Regions from separate parts of the Burkholderia sp. 22313 genome, predicted to be linked through region 1. Evidence: predicted binding sites of a transcription regulator. Region 1 holds the regulator's gene; each other region holds the start of a gene.
The links. Region 1 encodes FNR, which switches genes on or off when oxygen is low (the NO sensors DNR and NnrR bind a similar motif). Its sites were predicted from a motif close to TTGATNNNNATCAA; they were not measured.

Region 1 (9,398 bases):
TACCTCGCGAAGCAGCGCATGCAGCGTCGCGCGGTGCTCGAGACGCCGCACTTCATGAGCCTGCCGTTCATCCTGAGCCGCACCGACCTGATCGCGACGGTGCCGCATGCGATCGGCTATGCGTATGCGGCCGAGCACGCGTTCATCGTGCCGGTCGAGCCGCCGCTCGCGCTGCCGCGCTTCGACCTGAAGCAGCACTGGCATCGCAAGTTCCACAACGATCCGCGCACCGCGTGGCTGCGCGGCATCGTCGCGTCGCTGTTCAACGACGAGCAGGACGAATGGCCGAAGTGACGAAAGGCGCGCGGCCGGTGAGCGGCGCGCCGCACGCACGACCCGCGAAAGCATGAAACAATGGCCGGATATCCGCGCCGCCGCAGGCGGCCGCATTCGATGGAGCCACTAGATGGGTAAGGGTAAGAAAACCGCAGCGCCCGAGCCGGCCGCCACCCGGCCGAGCCGGGAAGAAGCCGAGGATGCCGTTCGCGTGCTGCTGCGCTGGGCCGGCGACGATCCCGCCCGCGAAGGCCTGCTCGACACGCCCGCACGCGTCGTGCGCGCATACGAACAGTTCTTCGCCGGCTATGCGCTGGACCCGCGCGACATCCTCGCGCGCACGTTCAGCGAAGTCGACGGCTACGACGAAATGATCGTGCTGAAGGACATCCGCTTCGAGAGCTACTGCGAGCATCACATGGTGCCGATCATCGGCCGCGCGCACGTCGCGTATCTGCCGAACCATCGCGTCGTCGGCATCTCGAAGCTCGCGCGTCTCGTCGACGCATTCGCGAAGCGCCTGCAGATCCAGGAAAAGATGACCGTGCAGATCGCCGACACGCTGTTCGACGTGTTGCAGCCGAAAGGCGTCGGCGTGATCCTCGAAGCCGCGCACCAGTGCATCTCGACGCGCGGCGTGCACAAGCCGGGCGTCGAGATGGTCACGTCGCGCATGCTCGGCACGTTCCGCACCGATCCGTCGACGCGGCGCGAATTCCTGTCGATCGTCGCGAATCCTTCTTCAGTCAACCTGACGAATACGTAATGCAGTCTACGAAGCAAGCGGCGAACGCGCCGGTCGTGCTCGTGACCGGCGCCGCGCGCCGGGCCGGGCGCGCGTTCGCCGAGTATTTCGCCGCGCACGGCTATCGCACCGCGGTCCACTACGACCGCTCGGCCGATGCCGCACAGGCGGCGGCCCGCACGATCGCCGAACGCGGGCACGATTCGGTCGCGCTGCAGGCCGACCTGTCGGATGCCGCGCAAATCACCGCGCTGATCGACCAGGTGTATGCGCACTTCGGCCGCCTCGACGTGCTGGTCAACAACGCGTCGGTGTTCTGGCAGGACCACTTCCCGAGCTTCGACCTCGCGGCGTTCGACCAGGCCTGGGCCGTCAACTGCCGTGCGCCGATCCTGCTCACGCGCGCGTTCCACGAACGGGCCCGCGCGGCCGGCGCGCAGGGCGTCGTCGTCAACGTAGTCGACCAGAAGATCAAGGAAAACTTCCACCGCGACCATTTCAGCTACACGGTCGCGAAAGCCGCGCTCGGCAATCTCACGCAGATGCTCGCGCTGTCGTCGTCGCCCGTGCTGCGCGTGAATGCGGTGTTCCCTGGGCTGATGCTGCCGAGCGACGACCAGACGCAGGCCGACTTCGAGCACGCGAGCCGCGCATCGACGCCGCTCGCGCGCATCGCCGGCCCCGGCGATGTCGCGAGCGCAATCCTGCTGCTGACGGGGAGTGCCTACAACGGCGTGGATTTCGTCGTCGATGCGGGGCAGAACCTGATTCGTGTCGACCAGGACGTGCTGTACAAGCATCGGTCGCCAGGCGCCAAGCACTGACTTCAGCGCGCCGGCGCCGTTCGCGCGCCGCCGTTACGGCTTCTCGGCGCTGCCGCCTTCGCGGACCTTGCCCTGCGCGACGCTCGTGCCGGCCGGCACGCTGTGCGTGAGCCACACGTTGCCGCCAATCACCGAGCCGCGCCCGATCGTCACGCGGCCGAGAATCGTCGCGCCCGCGTAGATCACCACGTCGTCCTCGACGATCGGATGCCGCGCATTGCCCTTGACCAGCGCGCCTTCGCCGTCGGCCGGGAAGCTCTTCGCGCCGAGCGTCACGGCCTGGTACACGCGCACGCGCTCGCCGATGATCGCGGTTTCGCCGATCACGACACCGGTGCCGTGGTCGATGAAGAAGCTCGGGCCGATCTGCGCGCCCGGGTGGATGTCGATGCCGGTGGCCGAGTGCGCGATTTCATTGATGAAGCGCGCGAGCAGCGGCACGCCGAGCCGGTGCAAGGCATGCGCGAGCCGATGGTGCATCATCGCGAGCACGCCGGGATAGCACAGCAGGATCTCGGTGATGTGCTGCGCGGCCGGATCGCCCGCATACGCGGCCTGGATGTCGCTGACCAGCAGCGCGCGAACCGACGGCAACTGCCGGCCGAACTCGCGCGCGATCTCGAACGCGCGTTCGTCGAGCTCCGCGAACGGCGTGTCCGCATGCTCGGGCAGGAACGGCAGCGCGCGGCGAATCTGTTCGGACAGGATCCGCAACGTGCTTTCGAGCGTGTGGCCGACGTAGTAATCGACGCTTTCGTCGGTCAGATCCGGCGCGCCATAGTGCGTCGGAAACATCGACGCGCGCAGGCCCGTGACGATCTTGCAGATCGCGTCGCGCGACGGCAGTTCACGGATGCCGCGCGGATGGCGCGTGCGATGGCGTTCCTCGCGCGATTCGCGCAAGCCGGCAACGATTTCTTCGAGGCCCCACTGACGGGCGGGTGATGTCGACATATGACAATGCAGGCAGCCGCGCTGGAACGCACGGCCGCTAATAAAGTGACGGGTTCCACAAGATTACCGCGTTTTCGTCCGGCAGCGGCATGCCGGGGGGGGGGGGGCGGCCGGGCGGCCGACGCTGCTGACGCGCGACCGGGTCAGATCGTGATGCTGCTCGCGTCGATCCAGCGCACGGCCCAGTCGCGCGCATGCGCGATCGCGGCGCCTTCGTCGTTGAACTGGAGCTCGATCGGAAAGAAACGGTTCGCGACGAGTTCCCCGTCGCTCGATCGGGAGATCACGACGTAAGGTTTGAACGAACCGTCACTGGCGCGCGCGGGCGCGCAATTCAACAGATAGCCGCGGTGCGTGAACGCAGTATTCGCTTGCATGAATCCGCCACCTCTAGTCCCTTGTTTGTTGTTCACTACCCGTCTTTAAGGGTGCTACGTGGCCCCCGGTGCGGGCAGAGGCGGCGAGACTGCATCCCCTGTCGCCGCTTCGCAGGAAAAGAATCATACTCTGTAGAAAACGGGTGTTCTAGCTGAAATAAATCAGGACAAATCAGCGCGCGCCATGCGAGCCCGGCGATCGCCCGCGCGCCGTTTTCCCGTCGTGCCCGGAACGGGATTTGCTTCGATCCGGAGCGCCTCGCCGCCAGGAGAGCCGTGATGGAAACGTCCGCTCAAGCACACATCGCGCATCCGCGCAGCGTCGAACTCGACAACGACGACACGCTCGACAGCACCGTCGACACCGACGGCAAGCATCGCGAGGCGGCACGTCTCGCGAGCGGCCGCGCCTTCTCGCCCGACCAGATCACGCGCAGCAACGCATCGCTCGTCAACGCGATGCCGGAAGCCGGCGACGGCTTCGCCGGGTTCGACAGCCGGCCGGGCGGCAACCATCCGGCCTTCGCGCTGCGGGCTGGCTACGCGGTGATCGAGAAGGGCTTCGCCGCGCCGTCGCAGGCCGCCGACGCCGCGTTCGGCCCCGTTCATCGCATGTACGGCAGCACGTACTGGCCCGGTCACGGACGCCGGCCGGAACGGGTGATCGAACTGACGGCGGTGCCGAGGTAGCGTGCGCGCCGTTTGAATCGATCGTTCGATTGGCGAATCGAAGCGCGACCGGCGATCGACGGTGGCGGATCGAGGTGCCGGCCTTTCGCGGCTTGCCGTCACACGATGCCCGCGCAACCGTATTCAGTGACGATGGCGTGTCCGCACGGCGCTCACGTGCTGTCTTCGCGCGAGCAGGCGTCGCGATTCATCGTCCGCGCGGCGGCTGCGGTCACGATGCGCTTCGCGCTTCGCCGCGCGCATCACGCAGTGCAGCATGCGGCGCGCGCATGGGCCGCCATCGCGGTACGCCGGCCCCGCCGCCGCGGCGCGACGATCGCGATGACCGCGACGTCGCTGCAAAGTCCCGGCCGTTGGTTTACCCTGCCTCGCAGCAACGCACGGCCCGTTCGGCCATTGCGCCGACTTCCGCTCAACCCGCCACTCGGAGACACTATGTACAAGCGCATTCTGGTTGCCATCGACGGCAGCGACACGTCCCGCCACGCGTTCGATGCCGCACTCGCGCTCGCGAAGCAGCACGGTGCCGAACTGCAACCGTTCTACGTCGTCGAGAACGCCGCGATCTATTACAACGTGCCGGGCTACGATCCGTCCGTGCTGCGCGACCAGCTCATCGCGCAGGGCACCGCGCTCGCGGCGGATTTCACGAAGCGGATGCAGGCTGCCGGCGTGAAGGGCGAAACGCAGATGAACGAGGCGTCGTCGCTCAACGACGTATCGACGCTGATCCTCGACGGCGCGAAGGCGTTCGGCGCCGATCTGCTGGTGCTCGGCACGCACGGCCGTCGCGGGTTCCGCCGCCTCGTGCTCGGCAGCATCGCCGAACAGTGCGTGCGGCATGCGACGCTGCCGGTGCTGCTGATCCCGGCCGCCGCGCACACGGACGAAGACGAGCAGGAAGGCTGAGCGGGCCGGCGCGCGCGTTGCAGCCGCGCAGGCAAACTGCGCGCATGCACGCCTGCCGCTGCGACGCCACGCGGCATGCGCGCACGGTCGCGACGTTTTGTCACCCGACAGCCGCAACTTGCGGTGGGACAATGATTTCGTCGATTCAACGCCGGAGTAAACGATCATGCTGACGCCCGTCGCCACACGTCCCGCCGCCCAGCCCCATGCAGGCAGCTGGGCCTCCCGCCAGGCCCCGCACTGCTCGTCGTGCGCCATGCGGCACCTGTGCATGCCGCAGGGCCTCGCGCCCGAAGCACTCAGCCGCCTCGAATCGGTCATCTGCGCGGCGCGCCCGGTCAAGCGCGGCGAAGCGCTGTTCCGCGAAGGCGACATGTTCGACAACCTGTACGCGGTGCGCTCGGGTTCGCTGAAAACCGTCGCCACGCGCCACGACGGCCGCGAGCAGGTCACGGGCCTCCACCTCGCGGGCGAAGCGCTCGGCCTCGACGGCATCTGCGACGACACGCACCCGCGCACCGCGGTCGCGCTGGAAGACAGCTCCGTCTGCGTGATTCCGTACAGCGCGCTCAAGTCGCTGTGTTCGGAGGCCGGCACGATGCAGCTGCGCATGCACAAGCTGATGAGCGAGCAGATCGTGCGCGAAACGTCGCAAACCATGCTGCTCGGTTCGCTGAACGCGGAAGAACGGGTCGCCGCATTCCTGCTCGACGTGTCGTCGCGTTACCTGAAGCGCGGCTACTCGCCGTCGGAATTCAACCTGCGGATGACGCGCGAAGACATCGGCAGCTATCTCGGCATGACGCTCGAAACGGTCAGCCGCACGTTGTCGAAGTTCCAGAAGCGCGGCCTGATCGAAATGCAGGGCCGCCTCGTGCAGATCGTCGACTTCGACGGCCTGCACCACGTCTGACCCCGCGCGCCGCCACCCGCCACGCCCGCCTCTACGGCGCCTTCCGCCCCGATCAGTCGAGGAACAGCGCCGCGCGCGCCTTGAGCGCCACGCTGAAATCGTCGAGCCAGCCGATCGACAGGCGCCAGCTCTGCCAGTAAAGCTCGATGTCGACGGTCCGCCCGCGCGACATGTCGACGAGCTCGCCCGCCGCCAGTTGGCGATCGACCATCCGGTCCGGGCACATCCCCCATCCCAGCCCCGTTTCGCATGCGCGCAGATAGCCCGCGACGTGCGGGATCCAGTGTTGCGGCGGATCGAGATCCGCGCGCGTCACGCGCCGGATGAAACGCGCCTGCAAACCGTCCTTCGGGTTGAACATGACGCACGGCGCGCGGCGCAGCGCATCGCGCGTGATGCCCGCGCTGAAATAGCGCGCGTAAAACGCCGGCGAACACACCGCGCGATAGCGGATGCGCCCGAGCCGCGTCGACCGGCATCCCTGGATCGGCTCGGCCTGCGCGGTCACCGCGCCCTGCACGCTGCCGTCGCGAATGCGCGCGGCCGTGTAGTCCTGGTCGTCGATCACGAGGTCGAGCAGGGTCTCGCGCTCGGTGCAGAACGGCCCGACCGCGTCGATGAACCAGGTCGCGACGCTGTCATCGTTGACGGCCACGCGCAACGTCGGCCACGCACTCGCGATCTGGCCCGGCAATGCGGGCATCCGGCCGCCCAGCTCGGCCTCGAGCAGCTGCACGCGCTCCGTATGGCGGCACAGCAGCGCGCCCGACGTCGTCGCGACGCACGGCTGGCCGCGCTTGACGAGCACACTGCCGACGCGCTCCTCCAGCAGCTTCACGCGTTGCGATACCGCCGACGGCGTGACGTTCAGCTCCTTGGCCGCCCGTTCGAACGAGCCGTGCCGGATCACGGCTGCGAGGGCGTCGAGCAACGCGTAGTCGAGCATTAGATTTCCTTAATCCGCATTAGGTGAATTAGCTTCTCTTATGTCATGGCTGCCCGCAGACTAGCGCTAACCGATTCACCCGTCTACTGCTTCTCGTCTCCCATCATGAACTGGATCGCTTTTTCCCACGGCGCCGCCCTGTGCGGATCGCTCATCGTCACCATCGGCGCGCAGAACGCGTTCGTGCTCCGGCAAGGCATCATGCGCGCGCATGTCGGCAAGATCGTGCTGCTGTGCGCGCTGTCCGACATGATCCTGATCGGCGCCGGCGTCGGCGGCGCATCGGTACTCGTCGAGCGCTATCCGACCTTCGTCCACGTGGTGCTGTACGTCGGCCTCGCGTATCTCGCATGGTTCGGCATCAATGCGCTGCGCCGCGCGTTCAAGCCGGGGCACGACACGCTCGACGTGCGTGGCGACACGGTCGCACCGCCGCCGCAAAGTGCGGCCGCGATCGTGCTGATGACGCTCGCGTTCACGTGGCTCAACCCGCACGTGTATCTCGATACGTTCCTGCTGATCGGCACGGCCGGCGCACGCGAGCCGGAAGGCACACGCGTCGCGTTCGCGATCGGCGCGATGTCGGTCAGCGTCGTGTGGTTCCTCGGGCTCGGATACGGTGCGCGACTGCTCGCGCCGTGGTTCCGCAAGGCCGTTGCGTGGCGCGTGCTGGATGGCGCGATCGGCAGCATGGTGCTGTTTCTGGCGGCCGTGCAGTTGCGATAACGCGTTGCGTCACCGATCGATCACGGGCGGCAGCATGCCGCCCGTTTTTCGTTCCGGCGCCGGAATCGCCGGCGCTTCCATTCGCGTCCCCTCGCGCACCGGCATCGCAAAATTCGGCTCCGCATCCAATCCGACAGCACGAATCATTCGATAACGGACGATGCATCCGCTATCCGCCGCCATTTCGCCGCATTCGCGGCTGTGTGCCCGCTGCACGATTCCAGCCGATGGGCGAGAATGTTTCAGCGTCCCGCGACAACGGCGCACGTGCTTCGCCCGTCCGCCGTCCCGTCGCATTCATTCCGGCCCATCCTGTCGTTCGATCCCTTCATCTCGCAGATATCGGAGAGCAACATGACACTACGCACCCTCGGCACGTCGGACATCCAGGTTTCACCGCTCGCCTTCGGCGGCAACGTCTTCGGCTGGACCGTCGACGAGAACGCATCGTTTGCGCTGCTCGACGCGCTCGCCGACACCGGCATCAACTTCATCGACACGGCCGACGTCTACTCGGCCTGGGCGCCCGGCAACCACGGCGGCGAATCGGAAACGATCATCGGCAAGTGGCTCAAGCGCTCCGGCAAGCGCGACCAGGTCGTGATCGCGACCAAGGTCGGCCTGCTCGAGGCACGCGCCGGCCTGACCAGGGACAACATCCTGAAGGCCGTCGACGATTCGCTGCGCCGCCTGCAGACCGACTACATCGACCTGTATTTCTCGCACCGCGATCTCGCCGACACGGCCCCGCTCGAAGCAACGCTCGGCGCGTACCAGACGCTGATCGACGCGGGCAAGGTGCGCATCATCGGCGCGTCGAACTACAGCGGCGCGCGCCTGCGCGAAGCCGCCGACATCAGCCGGCGCGACGGCCTGCCCGCCTACCAGGTGATCCAGCCGGAATACAACCTGATCGACCGCGCCGACTATGAACGCGACCTCGAGCCGGTCGTGCGCGACCTGAAGCTCGGCGTCGTCAACTACTACGCGCTCGCGAGCGGCTTCCTGTCGGGCAAGTACCGCAGCGAGGCCGACCTGAAGAAGAGCGTGCGCGGCGATCGCGTCGCCGGCTATCTCGATGCGCGCGGCCTGCGCATTCTCGCGGCGCTCGACGACGTGTCGGCGAAGCACGGCACGCAACCGGCCGCGATCGCGCTGGCATGGCAGATCGCGCGGCCGACGATCACCGCACCGATCGCGAGCGCGACGTCGCTCGCGCAGCTTGCCTTGCTCGGCGAAGCGATCCGCGTTCGGCTCGACGACGACGACATCCGCAAGATCGACGCGGCCAGCGCGGTCTGAGGGCGTCCACGGCGCGTCGCCGGCCTGAGCCGCGGAGGTTCGCGGTGCAACGGATCGATGGTTCGATGGTTCGATGGATTGCGACTCGGCGGCGCATCGGTGGTGCCGAGCATCGTGCCGGGCCACCCGCCCGCGCCGCGATGAAGGCACGATGAAAACGAAAACGGCGCATGAACCACGCGCCGCCTCGCCCCCCATTCCGCTGTATCAACCAGCGCTGCGCAGCGCCATCGGCGACGCGCCGCTGTGGATCTCGCCGTCGCAGAACAAATGCGTGCGACATCCTGATGGCGAAGGAAGCAGGTCCGCTACGGGCGTTCGGACTCGCCCTCGCTTCCCGTGTCCAAGCGCAGGCGCGCTACGACTTGTCCGAGACTGTAATACGCGACCTGCCGGCTTCGATCCGACTCATCCACACTGATTCGGTGATCGAAATCCATCTGGCCGGACGAGTCTCCCGTCAAAGCGATTGAGGATCGTCTGCTCAGCAATCGTAGAAATATCTTTCGCATGGCTCAAGCAATATTCAGCCGCATCACTTTTTCCCTACGTGCCGCACCCTGCATCAAAACGTTGAGATTGCTGCGATCGACATTCGCTCAACGACGGATCACTCGAAGCCAATCCAGGTGATCCCCGAACAACGAAGATTCGAATGCAGCTACCGGCCTACACTCCTTCCATCGCAATGCCTACCCTCCGCAACTCGGCCAACGCTTGAGCCAATAGTTTCCTC
Region 2 (9,398 bases), on a different contig from region 1:
TGGTTGCGCTCGACGGCAGCGATACGTCGTCCCGCGCGCTCGATGCCGCGCTGAACCTCGCGTCGGAAACGGGTGCACGGCTGACCCCCGTCTACGTCGTCGATTTCCTGGTGCCGGCCTACGACACGTACGGTTACGATCCGTCGATCCTGATCGATGCATTCCGGGAGGAAGGACTGCGCGTCACGGACGACGCGGCGAAACGCATGAAGGCACGCGACGTGGCCGGCACGCCGCAGATCTCCGACGTCGCGCCGGCGGGCGAGGACGTGCCCCAACGGATCGTGAGTCTCGCCGGCGAGCTCAACGCCGACCTGATCGTGATGGGCACGCACGGCCGGCGCGGTTTTCGCCGGCTCGTCCTCGGCAGCGTGGCCGAGCGCGTGCTGCGCCATGCCACGTGCCCGGTTCTGATGATTCCGGCGAGCTGCGCATCGAAGGCGTCCGCCGAGACCATTGCCGCATCGACCGAAAAGGAGCCGTCATGAGCTACAAGACCCTGCTCGTCCATCTCGACGACAGCGAGCGCTGCTCGACGCGCGTCGATCTCGCGCTCGAACTCGCGGGACGCTGGAATGCCCACCTGATCGGCCTCTACGTGGTTTGCCAGGATCTGTTCGAACCGTTGCGACGCCCCGACGAACCGCTGAAGCTGGCCGTCTACGAACGCCTGTGCGACCAGCGGCGCAAGGAAGCCGAGGAGCGATTCCTGGCAGCCGCCGAGCGCGCCGGGCGCAACACGGTCGAATGGCAGGCGCCGACCGGCGACGCGACGGCCGCCGCGATCCTCCATGCGCGCCACGCCGATCTGCTGGTGCTCGGCCAGGAGGACCCGGACGACCGCATGACCTACGTCGCTCGCCATTTCGTCGAGGATGTCGTGATGGGTAGCGGACGCCCCGCGATCGTCGTGCCCTACGCGGGCGACGTGCGAACGCTTGGCGAGAACGTGCTGATCGGCTGGGACGGCGGGCGCGAAGCCGCCCGCGTGATGGCCGACGCACTGCCGCTGCTCGCCCGTGCGCGCTTCGTCAACGTCGAAACGGTCACCCGCGGGAATCCGGATCCGGACAAGACACCGGCGGGCGTCGACGTCGCCGCGTATCTCGAACGGCACGGCGTTCGCGCGTCGTTCTCGACCACGCCGCGCGACCGGACGGTCAGCGTCGGCGCGACGTTGCTGAACCGGGTGACCGATCTGCACGCGGATCTGCTGGTGATGGGCTTGTACAGCCATGCACGCATGCACGAACGCGTGCTGGGCGGTGCGACGCGCACGATCCTCGAGACGATGACGGTGCCGGTTCTGCTGTCTCACTGAGCGAGTGAAACGGGCAGCCGCTTGTGGCTGCTCGTTTCTTTTGTCACGACCGTCACAACATGCCAGCGCCCGCGCCCGGGCCCTCCCGCACCACCAGCACCGGCCGGTCCGCGATGCGCACCAGCGATTCGGCCACGCTGCCGAGCAACGCACGGCGCACGCCGCGACGGCCATGCGTGCCCATCACGATCAGGTCCGCGTCGCATTCGGCGGCAGCTCGCGCCAGCACGTCCGAAACGTCCTCTCCATACGCGTCGATCGTTTGCGCGATGCCGCGTACACCGGAGAGCTGAAACGCTGCTTTCGCGTCCGAGACCGCGATCGCGGCCTTGTCCGCATCCAGTCCGGCCGGGTCGCGCTGGTCGATATAGCCGCTGTCGGCGTCGGTCAGCCGCCGCGCGTCCGATACCACGCACATGGCGATGATCAGGCTGCCCGAATCGCGGGCGAGCGAAATCGCCTCGTCGAGCGCGAGCCGCGCACCGCGGCTGTCGTCGAGTGCCGCGAAGATCCTTTGATACATGGCGCCTCCCTGCTGTCGTCCGGATTCGATCGGTTGGTCAAGCCAGTCTGCTCCCGCCGAACCCCGTTCCGTTGATACGGATCAAGGCTGCAACGCGCGCCCGTCCGCATCGGTCCCGATTGGCGAACGCCGGCAAAGCGCGCACAATTTCGGGCGCCATCGCACTTCCGGTCCGCCCCGCTTTTCGTGCCTCGCGTCCGGCTCGCGGCCCGCCAGCCGCCGGCGAAATCCGTCAGGATGAACGGCAATGACAGTGAATGCGCCCTCCTTCAAGGCCGGGCCGGCTCCGCAACGGACTCGGCCCGCCCGCCATGCGGCCATGGCCGCGCTGCTGACGCTGGCGCTGGGTCTGACTGCAACGTTTTCGGCGTCCCGTTCATTGCAGAACGAGGCCCGGCAAGCCGCCCAGGCAAGGTTCGAGCAAACCGCGATGCTCGCGACCGCGGAGCTCAGGCGCAGCCTCCTCGGCGCAGTTGCCGTGTTGCGTGGCGCGCGCGGCTTCGCGTCGACACTGGCCGCGCCGCAATCCGGGCCAGCGTGGCGCGGCTATCTCGCCAGTCTCGATCTGGACGGCTTGCAATCTCCCGTCCGTCGTATCGGAAGAATCGATCCGAGCGTCGCCATCGACGATCAGCCGACCCGGCTGGCACTGCAGCGGGCGGCAGAAACCGGCAAGGCCGCGCTGGCCGCGAACGCGATCCAGGACAGCACCGATGCGACGATCGCCCGTACGGAACTGACGCTGTACTTGCCGATTTATGCGAATGCTGAAGAGCGGGCGTTGTCCGGACCCCGGCACGCGAGCGTGACCGGATATGTTTATGCGTCGCTGAATCCCGCTCGACTGGCCGATTCGTCCGTGCTCGACCGGCTGCGCATGGACATCGTCGCCGACGATCCGGCGGCGCCCGTGTATTCCGGCGGCTTTGCCGGCGGCGGCAACGCTGAAGCCCGCGATACGTTCACGCGAACCGATGCGCTGACGTTCGGCGGCACACCGCTCACGCTGCACTACAGCGCACCGCGCGCCGCCGTGTCCGACGCCGCGATGGCCGTGCTGCTGGCCGGCATCGCGCTGTCGCTGACGCTGGCCGCGCTCGTGCGGCGGGTCGCCGCGCAGCGCCCGCTCGCGGGTGTACAGGCTGGCGACACCCGGCCCACCGAAGCCCGGATGATGGCCATCATCCGGTCATCGATGGAGGCCATCATTACCGTCGACGAAAACCAGACGATCGTGATCTTCAATCCGGCCGCCGAACGCGTGTTCGGCGTCTCGGCGATGGATGCGATCGGTGCGCCGCTCGCCCGCTTCATCCCCGAGCGCTTCCGTGCCGCGCATGCGCGGCACGTCGAGCAATTCGGCGTGACCGGCGTGTCGGAGCGGCAGATGGGACGGCAACGCGTGCTGTTCGGCTTGCGCGGCGACGGCACCGAGTTTCCGATCGAGGCGTCGATCTCGCAGATTCGCGACGGCAGCAGCAAGCTGTACACGGTCATGCTGCGCGACGTCACCGAGCGGGTGCGAGCGGAAAACGCCCTCAAGCAGTCGCGCGAGGAACTGCGCGACCTGTCCGCCAACCTGCAGAACGTGCGGGAGGAAGAGAAAACGCGGATTGCGCGCGAATTGCACGATGACCTCGGCCAGCAACTCACCGCGCTCAAGATGGATCTCTCCGCCGTCGAACTGGCGCTCGCGGGCGGTGTCGCCCCCAAGACCGGTGTGCGTGAGCAGCTGGGCGGCATGCATCGCCTGATCGATTCGACCGTTGCGTCGGTTCGGCGCATCGCGGCCGATCTGCGGCCCGTGATGCTCGACGACCTGGGCCTCGTCCCGGCGATCGAATGGCTGGCCAACGACTTCACGCGCCGCTACAGGATCACGGTCGACCGCGACATCGCCCCCGTCGACACCGCGTTCACCAGCACCGGCGCCACCACGCTGTTCCGCATCGTGCAGGAGGCGCTGACCAACGTCGCGCGGCACGCCGACGCGACGAACGTGACGCTCGCATTGAAAGTCGAGGACGGCTACTGCATGCTGCGCATCGCCGACAACGGTCACGGCGCGCCCGAGAACCGCCACGATGTGCGCGATCGCCCGTCGTTCGGCCTGATCGGCATCCGCGAGCGCGCGCACATGCTCGACGGGACGGTGACGATCGACAACCGGCCGGGAGCGGGATTCACGATCACCGTGGCATTACCGCTTCACGCCATCCAGCAAGGAGATGTGCTGTCATGATCAGGGTACTCATCGCCGACGACCACGCACTCGTCCGGGACGGACTGCGGCACATTCTGCAGAATGCAAGCGGTTTCGACGTCGTCGGCGAAGCGCAGGACAGTGCTTCGACGATCGCGCTCATGCGCGACACGGACGCCAACGTGCTGGTGCTCGACCTGTCGATGCCCGGCCGCAACGGCGTCGAACTGATCAAGCAGATCAAGGACGAGAAGCCGGCACTGCATATCCTCGTGCTGACGATGCATGCCGAACAGCAGTACGCGGTGCGTGCGTTCCGCGCGGGCGCGTCCGGCTACATGACCAAGGAAAGCGCCAGCGCGGAACTGGTCGCCGCGTTGACCAAGATCGCGGCCGGGGGCGTCTACGTCAGCCTGACGATGGCGGAGCAATTCGCGCAGAGCCTGAACGAGCCGTCCGATCTCCTGCCGCACCAGCGCCTGTCCGACCGCGAGTTCGACGTGTTTCGGCGCGTGACTTCCGGCGAGTCGATTTCCGAAATCGCGCAGGCGCTCTGCGTCAGCGTGAAGACCGTCAGCACGTACAAGACGCGGATCCTCGAGAAGATGCAGATGCCGAACGACACGGCACTCGTACGCTACGCGTTGCGCCACAAGCTGTTCGATGACCCGGACGAGCTCTGACGGCAACGAGGCAGTCGGTTAATGCTTTCCGGTGCGCGCCCCGCTCCGGCGGCGTCAGCACCCTGCCGACGCCCCGTTCTTCGGCCATTTTCGGTTTCCTCCGGCGGACGGAATCCCATCGGCAACGATTGCGACAAGACGCCGCACCTCTGTAGGAAACGTCCTACAGCACTTCCACGTCACCTACCGCATCTTCAATTCCGGCTGATTTTCTTGACGTCGCGCACCGTCCATACTGCACATCAAGAAAAACAACCCAGCGTGCCTCCCGGAGCAAAGACAGCATCACCGTCGAGACTGGCGTATCGGTCTCTCGGCCCGTCCGGTGCGGCGTTTCCATCAGGAAGGCGGCAGAGACCAAGGCCGCCGGTACAACGGCCAGCGCGATCCCGCCTGACGGCGAACCGTCGCTGCCCCCGAACTGGAGCCGATCATGCAGAGCAATGCCGATGTCTCGACGACCATGCCGTTAAGCCCGTTACGCCCGTTCATCCCGCTGCATCCCGTCGCACCGGTGGACCAGCCGAAGCGCGCCGCATCCCGCTGTTCGACGTGCGCATTACGCAGCGTATGCATGCCGCCCGATCTTTCTCCTGACGATTTCGCACGCGTCGACGCGATGATCTGCACGACGCGCCACGTCAGGCGCGGGGAAACGCTGTTTCGCGCGGGCGACACGTTCAGCAGCATCTATGCGGTGAGAACCGGGTCGTTCAAGACCATCGTGATGCATCGCGACGGCGACGAGCAGATCACCGGCTTCCAGATCGTCGGCGAGTCGCTCGGGCTCGACGGCGTGTACACGGGGCACCACAACGGCGACGCCATCGCGCTCGAGGACAGCACGGTCTGCATCATCCCGTTCGGCCAGCTCGAGCAGATGTGCCGCGAAGTGCGGACGATGCAGCATCACGTGTATCAGATGATGGGCGGCGAAATCGTGCGCGAGTCCTCCCAGATGCTGCTGCTCGGCACGATGACGGCCGAGCAGCGGGTGGCCGCGTTCCTGCTGAATCTTTCCTCGCGCTTCAAGGCACGCGGCTACTCGGCCGCTGAATTCATCCTGCGGATGACGCGCGACGAAATCGGCGAATATCTCGGGATGAAGCTCGAAACGGTCAGCCGCATGCTGTCGAAGTTCCAGCGCAAGGGGCTCGTCGCGGCGCAAGGCAAGCAGATCCGGATCGTCGATCCGGAAGGCCTCCGGCAGATCTGAGCGCGCCGCGGGCACGTCGGCGGGATCAGCCCCGCATGCTCAGCACGGCGGCACCCGACACGCGCCCGCCGCGCAGATCGTCGAGCGCCCGGTTCGCATCGGTCAGCGCATAGCGCACCGCCTCGACTCGCAGCGGCATCGCAGCGGCGATCCGCATGAATTCGACGGCATCCGCACGCGTCAGGTTGGCCACCGACGCAATGCGGCGCTCGCCCCACAGCCATGCGTACGGAAATCCCGGAATGTCGCTCATGTGAATGCCGCCGCACACGACGATCCCGCCTTTGTCGAGCGCGCGGAGTGCGGCCGGCACCAGTGCACCCACCGGCGCGAAAATCAGCGCGGCATCGAGGGGCTCGGGCGGCGCTTCGTCGCTGCCGCCGGCCCATGCCGCGCCCAGCGACCGTGCCAGCTGCTGCGCCGCGACATCTCCGGGCCGGGTCAACGCAAACACCTTGCGTCCTTCGAAATGTGCAACCTGCGCGACGAGATGGGCCGCCGCGCCGAAACCGTAGATGCCGATCCGGCGCGCGTCGCCTGCCATGCGCAAGGTTCGATAACCGATCAGCCCGGCGCACAGCAGCGGCGCGGCGTCCAGGTCGGAATAGCGCTGCGGCAGCGGCACGCAATACCGATGGTCCGCAACGGTGCACTCGGCATAGCCGCCATCGATCGTATAGCCGGTGAATCCCGGGCTGTCGCACAGGTTTTCGCGGCCGGATCGGCAATACGCGCAATGCCCGCACGTCGAACCCAACCAGGGAACGCCCACCCGGTCGCCGACGGCCACGCCCGTCACGCCCTCGCCTGACTGGCGCACCGTTCCGACGATTTCGTGCCCCGGGATCAGCGGCAGCTTCGGGTGCGCGAGCTCACCGTCGACGACATGGAGATCGGTCCGGCATACGCCGCACGCATGTACGTCGATCAGTAGCTGACCCGCGGCCGGCGAGGGCGCCGGCATGCGCGCTTCGCGCAAGTGCGGTGTGCTGCCGTCAAACATCATCGCAAGCATGTTCGCCTCCCCGCGCAATCGTCGCCGCACGCCGTGCATTCCAAGGCTGGTCGTTGCACATCGCGCGCGCACCACCGGGTGCCGGGCGCTTGATGTGGGTCAACGGCCGCCGCCCCGTTGCTGACACGATGAAGTGGCGTCATGCCGCCAGAGCGGCGACCTGGAGACGATCAAATGATAGCCGTTCCCCCGCTTGCCGCAAGCACCCGTCCCGACCGTTACCTGCGGTCGCTGCTGGGCTACGCGGTGCTGGCTCCGTCCAGCCACAATTCCCAGCCGTGGCGCTTCCTGGTCAACGGCACCACGATTTCGGTCTGCGCGGACCGCGTTCGCGCATTGCCCGTGGTCGATCCATTCGATCGCGAGCTGATCATCAGCTGCGGGGCAGCGTTGCTCAATCTGCGTGTCGCGCTCAATCACGCGGGGCTCGCCCACACGATCAGCACGTTTCCTTCCGAAGTCGACCCCGATCTCCTTGCACTCGTCCGGATCTGCGACGACGGCTATTCCGATGTGTCCCTTGGCGCACTGTTCGATGCGATCAAGGCGCGCGTCACGACACGCGCGCCGTTCGAATCGAGCGCCATCCCGGAAGAAATCCAGCACGAGCTGATCGCGGCCGGCGTTGCGGAAGGCGCCGAGGTCGCGTGCGTCGACTCGATCGCGCATCGCGCGAGAGTCGCCGAGCTGGTCGCCGAGGCAGATCGTCAACAGTTCGCGGACCCGCGCTTTCGTCGCGAGCTGGCGAGCTGGATCGATCCGCGCCGGCACGTCGACGGCATGCCGGCATTCGCGGCCGGCGTGCCGACGTTGCTGGACTTCGCCGCGCCCGTCGTGACGATGGCGGTACGGACCTTCGATCTCGGCAACGGGCTGGCCGCACTGCATCATCAGCTCGTCGGCGCATCGCCGCTGATCGTCTGCATCGCGACCGCGCGCGACGATCGCGAGGCGTGGCTCGCCACCGGCCAGGCGCTGGAGCGGATCCTGCTCGTGGCGACGCGCGCCGGTTATACCGCGTCGTACCTGAATCAGCCGATCGAGACGGCCGGGCTGCGCGCGCACTTGTGCCACATGCTCGGGTTTCGCGGCTCGCCGCAATTGCTGCTGCGTGTCGGGCGCGGCCCGCATACGCCGCATTCGCCGCGTCGCCCGCTCGACGAAGTGATCTCCGTGGCCTGAATTCGACGAGGAAACGAACATGAGAATCATGCGTTGCACGGTCGTCTGCGTGATCGCCGCAACGGCCGGCACGGCCGCAGCGCAGACTGCCGTGCCCGAGCCGACCGAACTCGTCAACGCGCAGCACTGCATGTTCTGCCATACGCTCGACATGACGTTCCTCGGGCCATCATTCCACGAGATTGCGGATCGGTACCGCGGCGATCCCAATGCCGGCGCGGAACTGGAGCGCAAGCTGCGCGTCGGCGGCCGCGTGCATTGGGGCGACACGCCGATGCCGTCCGCGATCGATCGCGGCGGGCCGCTCTCCCCCGACGACGCGCATCGGCTCGTTCAATGGGTGTTGAGCCAGTAACCGTCGCGCGCCCCTTCAACGCATGTCGCCCATGGTCAAACGCGTTCTCCCCGGCAAGACGAACGGCAACGCTCGCCACCGTGCCGCGTCCGACGCGACGATCGCGAAGGCGCGCGGCAAACGGCTAGCCGCGCGGTCGAATGCCATCGACGGAAACGACGGCATCCGACGCACCTCGTATCGCGTACGACGCCTCGCCCAAAGCCCGCAACGCACCGCGGCCGATGAAGACGCGACGCTGCTGCAGCGCGCGAGCATGCGAGGCATCCGGCTGCAACTCGACTACTGGAAAGCGGAGGAGCGCCTGCAGAATGAACGCATCGGTCATGCGGTCGTGATCTACGGCAGCACGCGCATCGTCGCGCCGGCCGTCGCACATGCACGGCTGGACGAGGCGAATCGCCTGCTCGCCGAGCGTCCGCACGACGCGGGCCGGCGTCGTGCCGTCACGGCCGCCAGCCGGCTCGTCGAGCACAGCGCGTATTACCGCGTCGCGCGCGAGTTGGGGCGCATCGTCGCCTACGCCGATCGATGCACGCGCACCGCACGGCTCGCCATCGTGACCGGTGGCGGCCCCGGCATCATGGAGGCCGCCAACCGCGGCGCATACGAGCGCGGCGCACCGAGCATCGGCTTCAATATCGAGCTGCCGCGGGAACAGGCGCCGAATCCGTACATCACGCCGGATCTCTGCTTCAGGTTTCACTATTTCGCGATTCGCAAGCTGCACCTGCTCGAACGCGCGAAAGCGGCCGTTTTTTTTCCAGGTGGCTACGGCACGTTCGACGAGTTGTTCGAAGTGCTGACGCTGCTGCAGACGCGAAAGATCGCGCCGCTGCCGGTCATCCTCGTCGGCGAAGCCTACTGGCGCCGCGCGGTCGACCTGGCGTTTCTCGCGGA
Region 3 (9,398 bases), on a different contig from region 1:
CTTCGCACGCAAGCAGTACCCGCGGATCACCTGACGCACCCGAGACCCCCTTGAGCCCGGACGCGTGGTAGAGCAGGTGGCCCAGTGCGTCGCCCGACAGCTTCGCAGTCTCAAGCAGGTGCAGGACGACGCCGGGATCGAGCGTGCCGCAGCGGGTGCTCATCATCAATCCGTCGAGTGCCGAGAAACCCATGGTCGTCGCGACACTGCGGCAGTCGCGCAGCGCGCACAGGCTCGCGCCGCTGCCGAGATGGGCGGCGATCACGCGGCCATGCGCGCGCGCGCCGAACGATTCGTCGAGCGCGACGGCGAGGTATTCGTACGACAGGCCATGGAATCCGTAGCGGCGCACGCCCCGGTCGAACCATGCATGCGGCAGCGGCAGCAGTTGCTCGACACGCGGCAGCGTGCGATGAAACGCCGTGTCGAACACGGCGACTTGCGGGACGTCCGGGAACGCGTCGCGCAGCGCGTCGATCGCGTCCAGGCTGTGCGGCTGATGCAATGGCGCGAGCGGCGTCAGCGTGCGAAGCGCGTTCAGCACCTCATCGTCGACGGCCACCGGCTCCACGTACCGCATGCCGCCGTGCACGACGCGATGCGCGATCGCGCCCAGCGCGATGTGCGGCAACTGCGTGCGGATCCAGGTCGCGATGCGCGCGAACACGGCACGGTACGGATCGTCGGCAGCCAACGACAGCGTACCGCACGGTTCGGCATCGAAGTGGATCGACACGCTGTTGCCGGTCGCGACCGCTTCACCTTCGTGCAATGGCCGCCGCGCGGGATCGCCGTGCGGCGGGTACGCAAAGACCGCGAACTTCACGCTCGACGAACCGGCATTGACGACGAGCAGCGCGAGCGTGCGCATCGGCCGGTTCAGTGCGACATCAGCACCGGCATCGTCATCGACGCCAGCACCGTGCGCGTGGCGCCGCCCATCACCAGCTCGCGCCAGCGCGGATGGCCGTAGGCGCCCATCACGAGCAGATCGGAACCCGTTTCATACGCGCGCGACAGCAACGTGTCGCCGATCGCCGACCCGTCGCCGGCATCGATGTCGAGCACGTTCACGTCAGGTGCATGGCGCGCCAGCATCAGTGCGGCATCGGCGGCCGGAATGCGCGCGCTCGCCGATGCAGAATCGCCGTCGACCACGGCAGCGAGCGTCGTGCGCTTCGCATGTTCGAGAAAGGGAATCGCATCGTGCGCGGCGCGCGCGGCCTCCCGGCTGCCGTCCCAGGCGACGAACACCCGTTCGCCGACCGACGGGAATGCGCCCGAGTACGGCACGAACAGCACCGGGCGACCGGCGGACAACACGAGATTCTCGGGAAACTGGTCGTCGATATAGGTCTCGGGATCGTTCGGGTCGCTCGGGCCGGCGATCACGAGGTCGGCAAGACGTGCGGCGCGCGGCACGGCTGCATTGGCGCGCTCATCCGCGCGAATCCATGCAGCGGGCACTTTTGCGCGAGCGGCTTCCGCATGGAACAGGCGTTCCAGCGCGGCCAGCCGTTCGTCGCGCTGTTCGCGGTGCGCGCGGAAATAGTCGGCGGACCCGGCCATCACGTAGAACGAATGCGGTTCCGGCGTGTAGACCGCGAACAGACCCGTCAGGTGTGCACCGAAGCGCCGGGCGAGACGCAACGCGAATTCGAGCCGCGAATGCGCGCGGGCGCTTGTATCGAGGTGCACGACGATGCTCTTGTAGCTCATCGGAATCGCTCCATCGACGGGTGATCCGCCAGTGCAATCCAGTCTACGAAGCAGGCTTTCCGCGCGCTTGACTCAGATCAACGGCGCTCGTGCGCCGCGGCCGCACAGTGAAACGGTCGCGACGCCGATGCGGGGTGTGCGGCACGAGGCAGGATGCCAACCCATTGATCGGATCGAAAAAGGGAAGCCGATGAGCACGTACGCTTTGACGACACCGAATGACGTTTGCCGCGCGGGCTGCGACCTCGCGTTGCGGATGGTCGCACTGAACCGCGACTGGCAGCACGAATGGCATGCGCTGGCAGGGCGGCGCATCGATCGGGACCGTGACGCGGTGCGCCGGCTGCAGCGGGCGTTTGCTGAAACGCCGGAATGGACGGCCTTCGCCGTGGCGACGCAGCGCGTGATGCGCGACTACGCGATCGCGAGCGTCGCGATCTGGCAGGATGCCACCGAGATGTGCATGCGTTCGCAATACGAGAGCGCCGGTGCATGGCGCAGCTGGTTGCGCGAATACGGCGCCGGTGCGCTGCCGCGCTATCAGACCGACTGGTTGCCCGATCTGGGAAGACTGGCCGTGGTCAACGGGGCCAGTATGCCGTGGGCCGAGTGGATGGCGGCATTGGAGCGCGGGATCGAGGATGCAGCCGGCGCGCATGACGAATCGCCGGTTGCCGACCGGCCCGTGAACGGCATTGCCGACGCACGGGAGCGCGACCATGTGCGCTGAGCGTGTCGCGTTCGTCACCGGCGGAATGGGCGGGCTCGGCGCCGCGATCAGCCGCCGCCTGCACGATGCCGGCATCACGGTGGCGGTATCGCACACGGAACGCAACGACCACGTCGCGACCTGGCTCACGCACGAACGCGAGGCGGGCCGGACGTTCCATGCGTTCGAAGTGGACGTTGCCGACTACGATTCGTGCCAGCATTGCGCGGCACGCGTGCTGGCCGAGTTCGGGCGTGTCGACGTGCTCGTCAACAACGCCGGCGTCACGCACGACGCCACCTTCGTGAAGATGACCAAGCGCATGTGGGACGCGGTGTTGCGTACCAATCTCGACGGCATGTTCAACATGACGAAGCCGTTCGTGCCGGGCATGATCGAAACCGGCTTCGGGCGGATCGTGAACATCGGCTCCGTGAACGGGGCGCGCGGCGCATACGGGCAGGCGAACTATGCGGCCGCGAAGGCGGGCATCCATGGCTTCACGAAGGCGCTGGCGCTCGAACTCGCGCGCCACGGCGTGACAGTGAACACGGTCGCGCCCGGCTACCTGGCCACCGCGATGCTCGAGTCGGTGCCGAAGGACGTGCTCGACACGAAGATCCTGCCGCAGATACCGGTTGGCCGGCTTGGCGACCCCGACGAAATCGCCGCGCTCGTCACGTTCCTGAGTTCCGACGCGGGGGCTTTCGCGACCGGCGCGGAATTCGACGTCAACGGCGGGATGTACATGCGATGAGCGCATCCGTCATGCGTGCGCGGATCGGGCACGAATCGATGAGGCCACCGGGTACGGACGAACCTGCGTCGAGCGCGACCGAATGTGCGCAAGCCGCCACGACGCCCGCCGAACGATGGAACCGCGCGGCGCATGCGAACGTGGCCGCGATGACCTTCGGGCTGTCACCCGTATCGCTTGCGCTGGCCATGCTCGACTGGGGCGCGCATCTGGCGGTGTCGCCGGGAACATGCTTCGAGCTCGCGACGCAGGCGTGGCTGGCGGCCGTTGCACCGGCGGCAAACCGGGGCGAGGGCGAGGCCGACGCTGCAGACCCGAGTGGCATGACCGTGCACGCGGGGCAGGCTGATCCGCGCTTTGCCGCGCCGGCGTGGGCCGGATGGCCGTTTCATGCGTATCGCGACAGCTTCCTGTCGATCCAGCGTTGGTGGCAAAACGCGACGCGCGGCGTGCCGGGCGTCGAACCGCATCATGAGAAACTGGTCGGATTCGCCGCGCGACAATGGCTCGACGCCTGCTCGCCGGGCAATTTCCTGGCGACCAACCCGGTCGTGCTCGACGCGACGATGCGCAGCGGCGGCGCGAATCTCGCGGCGGGCTTCCGAAACTGGCTGGACGACGTGCACGCGTGGCTCGATCGCGCGAACGGCACGCGGGCCCGCGACGCACGCACCTATCTGCCGGGGCGCGACGTGGCGATCACGCCGGGCCGCGTCGTATGGCGCAACGCGTTGTGCGAGTTGCTGCAATACGACCCGACGACGGCCGACGTGGCACGCGAGCCGATCGTGATCGTGCCGTCGTGGATCATGAAGTACTACATCCTCGACCTGCAGCCGCACGATTCGCTGATCCGCTTCCTCGTCGATGCCGGCTACACGGTGTTCGCCGTGTCGTGGCGCAATCCGGGCGCGGAGGCACGCGCGCTCGGCCTCGACGATTATCTGCGCGACGGCTGCATGGCGGCGCTCGACGCGGTCCGGTCGATTTGCGGCGAAGCCGTTCATGCGGTCGGCTATTGCCTCGGCGGCACGCTGCTGACGATCGGTGCGGCGGCGCTCGCGCGCGACGGCCGTCAACACGAGGCATTGCGATCCGTCACGTTGCTGGCGGCCCAGACCGATTTCAGCGAACCCGGTGAACTGGGTCTCTTCATCGACGCCAGCGAACTGTCCGCGCTCGATGCACTGATGTGGCGGCAGGGTTACCTCGACGGCGCGCAGATGTCTGCCGCATTCCAGATGCTGAACGCGCGCGACCTGATCTGGTCGCGGATGATGAGCGAATACCTGCTCGGCAAGCGCACGAAGGCGAACGACCTGATGTCGTGGAATGCGGACACCACGCGCATGCCGTATCGGATGCACACGGAATACCTGACACGGCTCTTTCTCGACAACGATCTCGCGGCGGGCCGCTACTGCGTCGACGGGCGGCCGGTCGCGCTGTCGGATATCGACGTGCCGACGTTCGTGGTCGGGACCGAGCGCGATCACGTGTCGCCCTGGCGTTCCGTGTACACGCTCCACCTGCTCACGCACCACGCGCTGACCTTCGTGCTGGCGTCCGGCGGCCACAATGCCGGCATCGTGTCCGAGCCCGGCCATTCCGGGCGCCACTATCGCTGCGCGACGCGCGAGCCCGGCGCGCCTTACCGCAGCCGGCACGACTTCGTGAGCGAAACGCCGGTGGTCGACGGATCGTGGTGGACGTGCTGGCGCGACTGGCTGCACGCGCATTCGTCGGGCGACGTGCCGGCACGTGTGCCGGCCGCCGGTTTCGCCGCGGCACCCGGTACCTACGTGCTCACGACATGAACGACCACCTGCAGCGAGATCCGCCGGGCGGCGCGCGCCTGCCCGGACTGCTGCCGCGGGCGGACGGCACACTCCCCGAGCTGATCGCACGTGCACGCAGCGCGCCACCGCTCACCGTCGCCGTCGTGCATCCATGCGATACGGCCAGCCTCGTCGCGCTTGCTGCGATCAACACGTCGCCGCTGGGCGCATCGATCGAGCCGTTGATCGTCGCACCGCGCGCGAAGGTGCTGCGCGTGGCGCACGAGGCGGGCGTCGATCTGGCGACGTGGACGATCGACGACGTGCCGCACAGCCATGCGGCAGCGGCACGCGCGGTGGAACTCGCGGCGTCCGGCCGCGCCGGCGCGCTGATGAAGGGCAGCCTGCATACGGACGAGCTGATGGGCGCGGTCGTCGCCGCGGAATCGGGGCTGCGCACGGACAAGCGCATGTCGCATTGTTTCCTGATCGAAACGCCTGCGTATCCGAGGCCGTTCATCCTGACCGACGCGGCAGTCAACATCGCACCGGATCTTGCGCAGAAGGCGGCCATCACGCAGAACGCGATCGACGTCGCCCATGCGCTGGGCGTTGCCTGCCCGCGCGTGGCGGTGCTGTGCGCGGTCGAGACGGTCAATCCGGCAATGCGTTCGACGCTCGACGCGGCGGCCTTGGCGAAGATGGCGGAGCGCGGGCAGATCACCGGGGCGATCGTCGACGGCCCGCTCGCGTTCGACAACGCGATATCGCAGCGGGCCGCGCGCGACAAGGGGATCGATTCGCCGGTTGCCGGCCGCGCCGACATCCTGGTGGTTCCCGATCTCGAAGCGGGCAACATGCTCGCGAAGCAACTCGAATACCTGGGCGGTGCCGCGAACGCAGGCATCGTCGTGGGCGCGCGCGTGCCGATCGTACTGACGAGCCGCGCCGACAGCGTTGCCGTGCGGGTCGCGTCCTGCGCGCTCGCGGCATGGCTGGCGCAGGATCGGCATGCGCCGGCGTTGGCCAGCCAACAGGCCGTCTTTTCGATGGAGGAACAGCGATGAAAGCACTCGTTTACCACGGCCCCGGGCGCAAGGCGCTCGAACAGCGGCCCAAACCGGAATTGCAGTCGCCGACCGATGCGATCGTCAGGGTGACGCGCACGACGATCTGCGGCACCGATCTGCACATCCTCAAGGGCGACGTGCCGACGTGCGAACCCGGCCGCATTCTCGGCCACGAAGGCGTGGGCATCGTCGAGCAGGCCGGCGCCGCGGTCGACTCGCTGAAGCCAGGCGATCACGTGCTGATTTCATGCATCTCGTCGTGCGGCCGCTGCGAGTACTGCCGCCGCGGCTTGTATTCGCATTGCACGACCGGTGGCTGGATTCTCGGCAACCGGATCGACGGCACCCAGGCCGAGTACGTGCGCATCCCGCATGCGCCGACCAGCCTGTACCGGATTCCGCCGGGCGCGGACGAGGACGCGCTCGTGATGCTGTCCGACATCCTGCCGACCGGATTCGAATGCGGCGTGCTGAACGGCAAGGTGCAGCCGGGATGCTCGGTCGCCATCGTCGGCGCGGGGCCGATCGGGCTGGCCGCGTTGCTGACCGCGCAGTTCTATTCGCCGGCGCGGATCATCATGATCGACCCGGACGGCAACCGGCTCGAGATCGCCCGACACTTCGGCGCGACCGACTGCATCGACGGCCGCAGCGGCGACCCGGTGGCGGAAGTGATGAAGCTGACCGACGGCGTCGGCGTGGATTGCGCGATCGAAGCGGTCGGCATTCCGGCGACGTTCGAGATGTGCACGGCGCTCGTCGCACCGGGCGGCGTGGTCGCGAACATCGGCGTACATGGCGTCAAGGCCGACCTGCACCTCGAGAAACTGTGGGATCGCAACATCTCGATCACGACACGGCTCGTCGACACGGTGAGCACGCCGATGCTGCTGAAGACCGTGCGCGCCGGGCGTCTCGATCCGAAGCGCCTGATCACGCACCGGTTCTCGCTCGACGACGTGGAAGGCGCGTACGACACGTTCGGGCGCGCCGCGCAGACCCATGCGCTGAAGGTGATCATCGAAGTCGGCTGATGATGCGGTCGCGCGTGACGGGAGCCGCGAACATCTGCGTCCCGCCACGCGCGACCGGCGCTTTCGCCGGCAGCGCCGTCAGGTCGGTCAGGTCGAAAGCGCGGCAGGCTCCTGCGTGCCGCCGGCCTCGACTTCGTCCAGATCGATGCACTGCGCGTAAGTCGGCACTTCGCACGGCCAATGCAGGGTCTCGGAAATACGCCGGCGCAATGCATCCGCCGCGGCGGGTTCGCCATGCGTGATGAAGGTCCGCACGGGCGCACACGGCATCGTGCCGAGCCACTTGAGAACCTCTTCGTAGTCGGCATGGGCCGACAGCGCCGTGATCGACTCGACCTGCGCGCGCACGCGGACGTACTCGCCGTGAATCTTCAGCGTCGGCTCGTGTGCGGCCAGCGCCGCACCGCGCGTGCCGACGGCCTGGTAGCCGACCAGCGCGATCGTGTTGCGCGCGTCGGGCGCGTAGCGGCTCAGGTGATGCAGCACGCGTCCGCCGGTCGCCATTCCGCTGCCGGCGATGATGACCATCGGGCCATGATGTTCGGCAATCGCCTTCGACTGGTCGACCGACCGGATCATCGTCGCCGCGTGGCCGAGCGCGTTCGCTTCGGACGCGCTCAGCCGGTGTTCGAAGAGATGATGGCGATAGATTTCGGTCACGTCCGTCGCCATCGGGCTGTCGAGGAACACCGGGACGCGCGCCATGCGGCCGGACGCCTTCAACCGCGCGATGTAGTGCAGGATTTCCTGTGCTCGGCCGACGGTGAAGCAGGGCATCACGACGACCCCGCCGCGCGCGAAGGTCTGGTCGAACATCGCGGCCAGTTCGTTCTCGGGATCGGACGCCGGGTGCAGCCGGTCGCCGTACGTCGATTCAACCACCAGGTAGTCCGCATGCGCGGGCGGCCGCGGCGGTTGCATGATCGGGTCGTGATACCGGCCGAGGTCGCCGGAGAACGCGAGCACCTTGTGATCCCAGTGCATCACGACGCTCGCCGCCCCGAGGATATGCCCGGCCGGCAGCAGTCGGAACGTCAAGCCACCCGCCAGCGTAGTGCAATCGTCGAACGCGACAGGCTTCAGCAGGTGCAGCGCGCGCTGCGCGTCGTCCAGCGTGTAAAGCGGTTGCGCCGGATGATGCTTCGAGTAACCGTGCCGGTTCGCGAAGTCCGCTTCCTCTTCCTGCAGCCGCGCGCTGTCGCGCAGCATGATGTCGCAGAGTTCGGCGGTGCCCGCCGTGCAGTACACCGGCCCGCGGAATCCGTCGCGCACCAGCACCGGAAGGTAGCCGGTGTGATCGATATGCGCGTGCGTGAGCACGACCGCGTCGAGCGTGTCGGGCGCGAGCGGCAGCGGGTGCCAGTTGCGCAGCCGCAGGTTCTTCGTCCCCTGGAACAGGCCGCAATCGACGAGGACGCGCCGGCTGCCATGCTCGACCAGATACTTCGAGCCGGTCACGGTTTCGGTCGCACCGAGAAAAGTCAGTTTCATGGATCGCCTCGCGCAGAGTCGACGGAGCAGTACGTCGATTACATCCCGAACGCGCGCGCGGCGGTTGACCGAAATCAGGAATTGCGGGATCGCCTCGCGCGCCGGACGAAATTCCCGGACGGCGCCCGGTTTGACGACGATCAAGCCTCGGCCTCGGCGGCGGCAGGATAGTGATTCCGTGCGCGCATGCGGTGCCGTGTCGTGGCCCCGTTATCCGCGCATGCCGCACGTGTGCCGCGTGTCGGTATCACGCGTCTTTCGGGATGAATCCATCATGACGTTGATCGCCAATCTCGATGGTGCCGGGCCCCTTTACCGGCTGTGTTTCGTCCGCTCGCCCTGGGCGTGGTTTACCTGCTTGCCGCTCGACGAGCAATGCGGCGAGCGCTGGGCGGACGTGCCGTACCAGAGCGCCGCGAAACCGCCGTACAGCGATTCGCGCGCGCAGTTGCTCAGGGTTGCGTTCGACGCGCCGAGCCTGTTGCCGCCCGAGGCCGGGCGGCACGGGCACGCCTGGAGCGTCCAGCAGATCAACCACGGCGCCGCGCCGTGGCTGCGCAGCGAGGATTTCATCGATGCGATGACGCTGGCCGTGCCGGCCGGGGCGACGCTCGCCGCGTTCGTCGAGACGATCGAGGCCGCGGGCGGCACCGTCTATGGTCCGCTCGGCTGGGCGGAGTTGCCGCCGTGGCAGCGTCCCGACGTCGCCGCGCATACGGGCTGAAGGGTCGAATGAAGGCGGGATGCCGTGCGCCCCGCCTGTCAGCCTGCGTCACCCCAGCCGCCGCCGAGCGCGACATAGAACGCGACGGTGTCCTGCAGCCGCTGCGCGACAGCCTG

Region 2: a site for FNR is predicted at 1,916-1,929, ahead of ACTJKF_RS02615 (universal stress protein). Genes of this name have one in related genera too.
Region 3: a site for FNR is predicted at 1,787-1,800, ahead of ACTJKF_RS02635 (universal stress protein). Genes of this name have one in related genera too.

What each region holds. Positions count from the first base shown of each region.
Region 1 covers NZ_JBQEON010000035.1:26,048-35,445, reverse strand. Annotated here, with positions in the region: gene ACTJKF_RS25045 (LysR family transcriptional regulator) at 1-294, shown strand, start outside; gene folE (GTP cyclohydrolase I FolE) at 407-1,042, shown strand; gene ACTJKF_RS25035 (SDR family oxidoreductase) at 1,042-1,845, shown strand; gene epsC (serine O-acetyltransferase EpsC) at 1,879-2,799, opposite strand; gene ACTJKF_RS25025 (hypothetical protein) at 2,943-3,176, opposite strand; gene ACTJKF_RS25020 (DUF3005 domain-containing protein) at 3,456-3,866, shown strand; gene ACTJKF_RS25015 (universal stress protein) at 4,302-4,775, shown strand; gene fnr (fumarate/nitrate reduction transcriptional regulator Fnr) at 4,942-5,688, shown strand; gene ACTJKF_RS25005 (LysR family transcriptional regulator ArgP) at 5,741-6,634, opposite strand; gene ACTJKF_RS25000 (LysE/ArgO family amino acid transporter) at 6,740-7,360, shown strand; gene ACTJKF_RS24995 (hypothetical protein) at 7,370-7,576, opposite strand; gene ACTJKF_RS24990 (aldo/keto reductase) at 7,715-8,662, shown strand; partial or broken gene ACTJKF_RS24985 (transposase) at 9,368-9,398, opposite strand, start outside.
Region 2 covers NZ_JBQEON010000002.1:190,384-199,781, reverse strand. Annotated here, with positions in the region: gene ACTJKF_RS02625 (universal stress protein) at 1-488, shown strand, start outside; gene ACTJKF_RS02620 (universal stress protein) at 485-1,321, shown strand; gene ACTJKF_RS02615 (universal stress protein) at 1,374-1,844, opposite strand; gene ACTJKF_RS02610 (sensor histidine kinase) at 2,092-4,086, shown strand; gene ACTJKF_RS02605 (response regulator) at 4,083-4,730, shown strand; gene ACTJKF_RS02600 (hypothetical protein) at 5,070-5,306, opposite strand; gene ACTJKF_RS02595 (helix-turn-helix domain-containing protein) at 5,194-5,946, shown strand; gene ACTJKF_RS02590 (zinc-dependent alcohol dehydrogenase family protein) at 5,972-6,961, opposite strand; gene ACTJKF_RS02585 (Acg family FMN-binding oxidoreductase) at 7,136-8,143, shown strand; gene ACTJKF_RS02580 (c-type cytochrome) at 8,163-8,498, shown strand; gene ACTJKF_RS02575 (TIGR00730 family Rossman fold protein) at 8,521-9,398, shown strand, end outside.
Region 3 covers NZ_JBQEON010000002.1:200,196-209,593, forward strand. Annotated here, with positions in the region: gene ACTJKF_RS02630 (acetate/propionate family kinase) at 1-871, opposite strand, end outside; gene ACTJKF_RS02635 (universal stress protein) at 880-1,719, opposite strand; gene ACTJKF_RS02640 (hypothetical protein) at 1,910-2,449, shown strand; gene ACTJKF_RS02645 (beta-ketoacyl-ACP reductase) at 2,439-3,185, shown strand; gene ACTJKF_RS02650 (PHA/PHB synthase family protein) at 3,182-5,002, shown strand; gene ACTJKF_RS02655 (bifunctional enoyl-CoA hydratase/phosphate acetyltransferase) at 4,999-6,030, shown strand; gene ACTJKF_RS02660 (zinc-dependent alcohol dehydrogenase family protein) at 6,027-7,067, shown strand; gene ACTJKF_RS02665 (MBL fold metallo-hydrolase RNA specificity domain-containing protein) at 7,155-8,558, opposite strand; gene ACTJKF_RS02670 (hypothetical protein) at 8,833-9,282, shown strand; partial or broken gene ACTJKF_RS02675 (efflux transporter outer membrane subunit) at 9,321-9,398, opposite strand, start outside.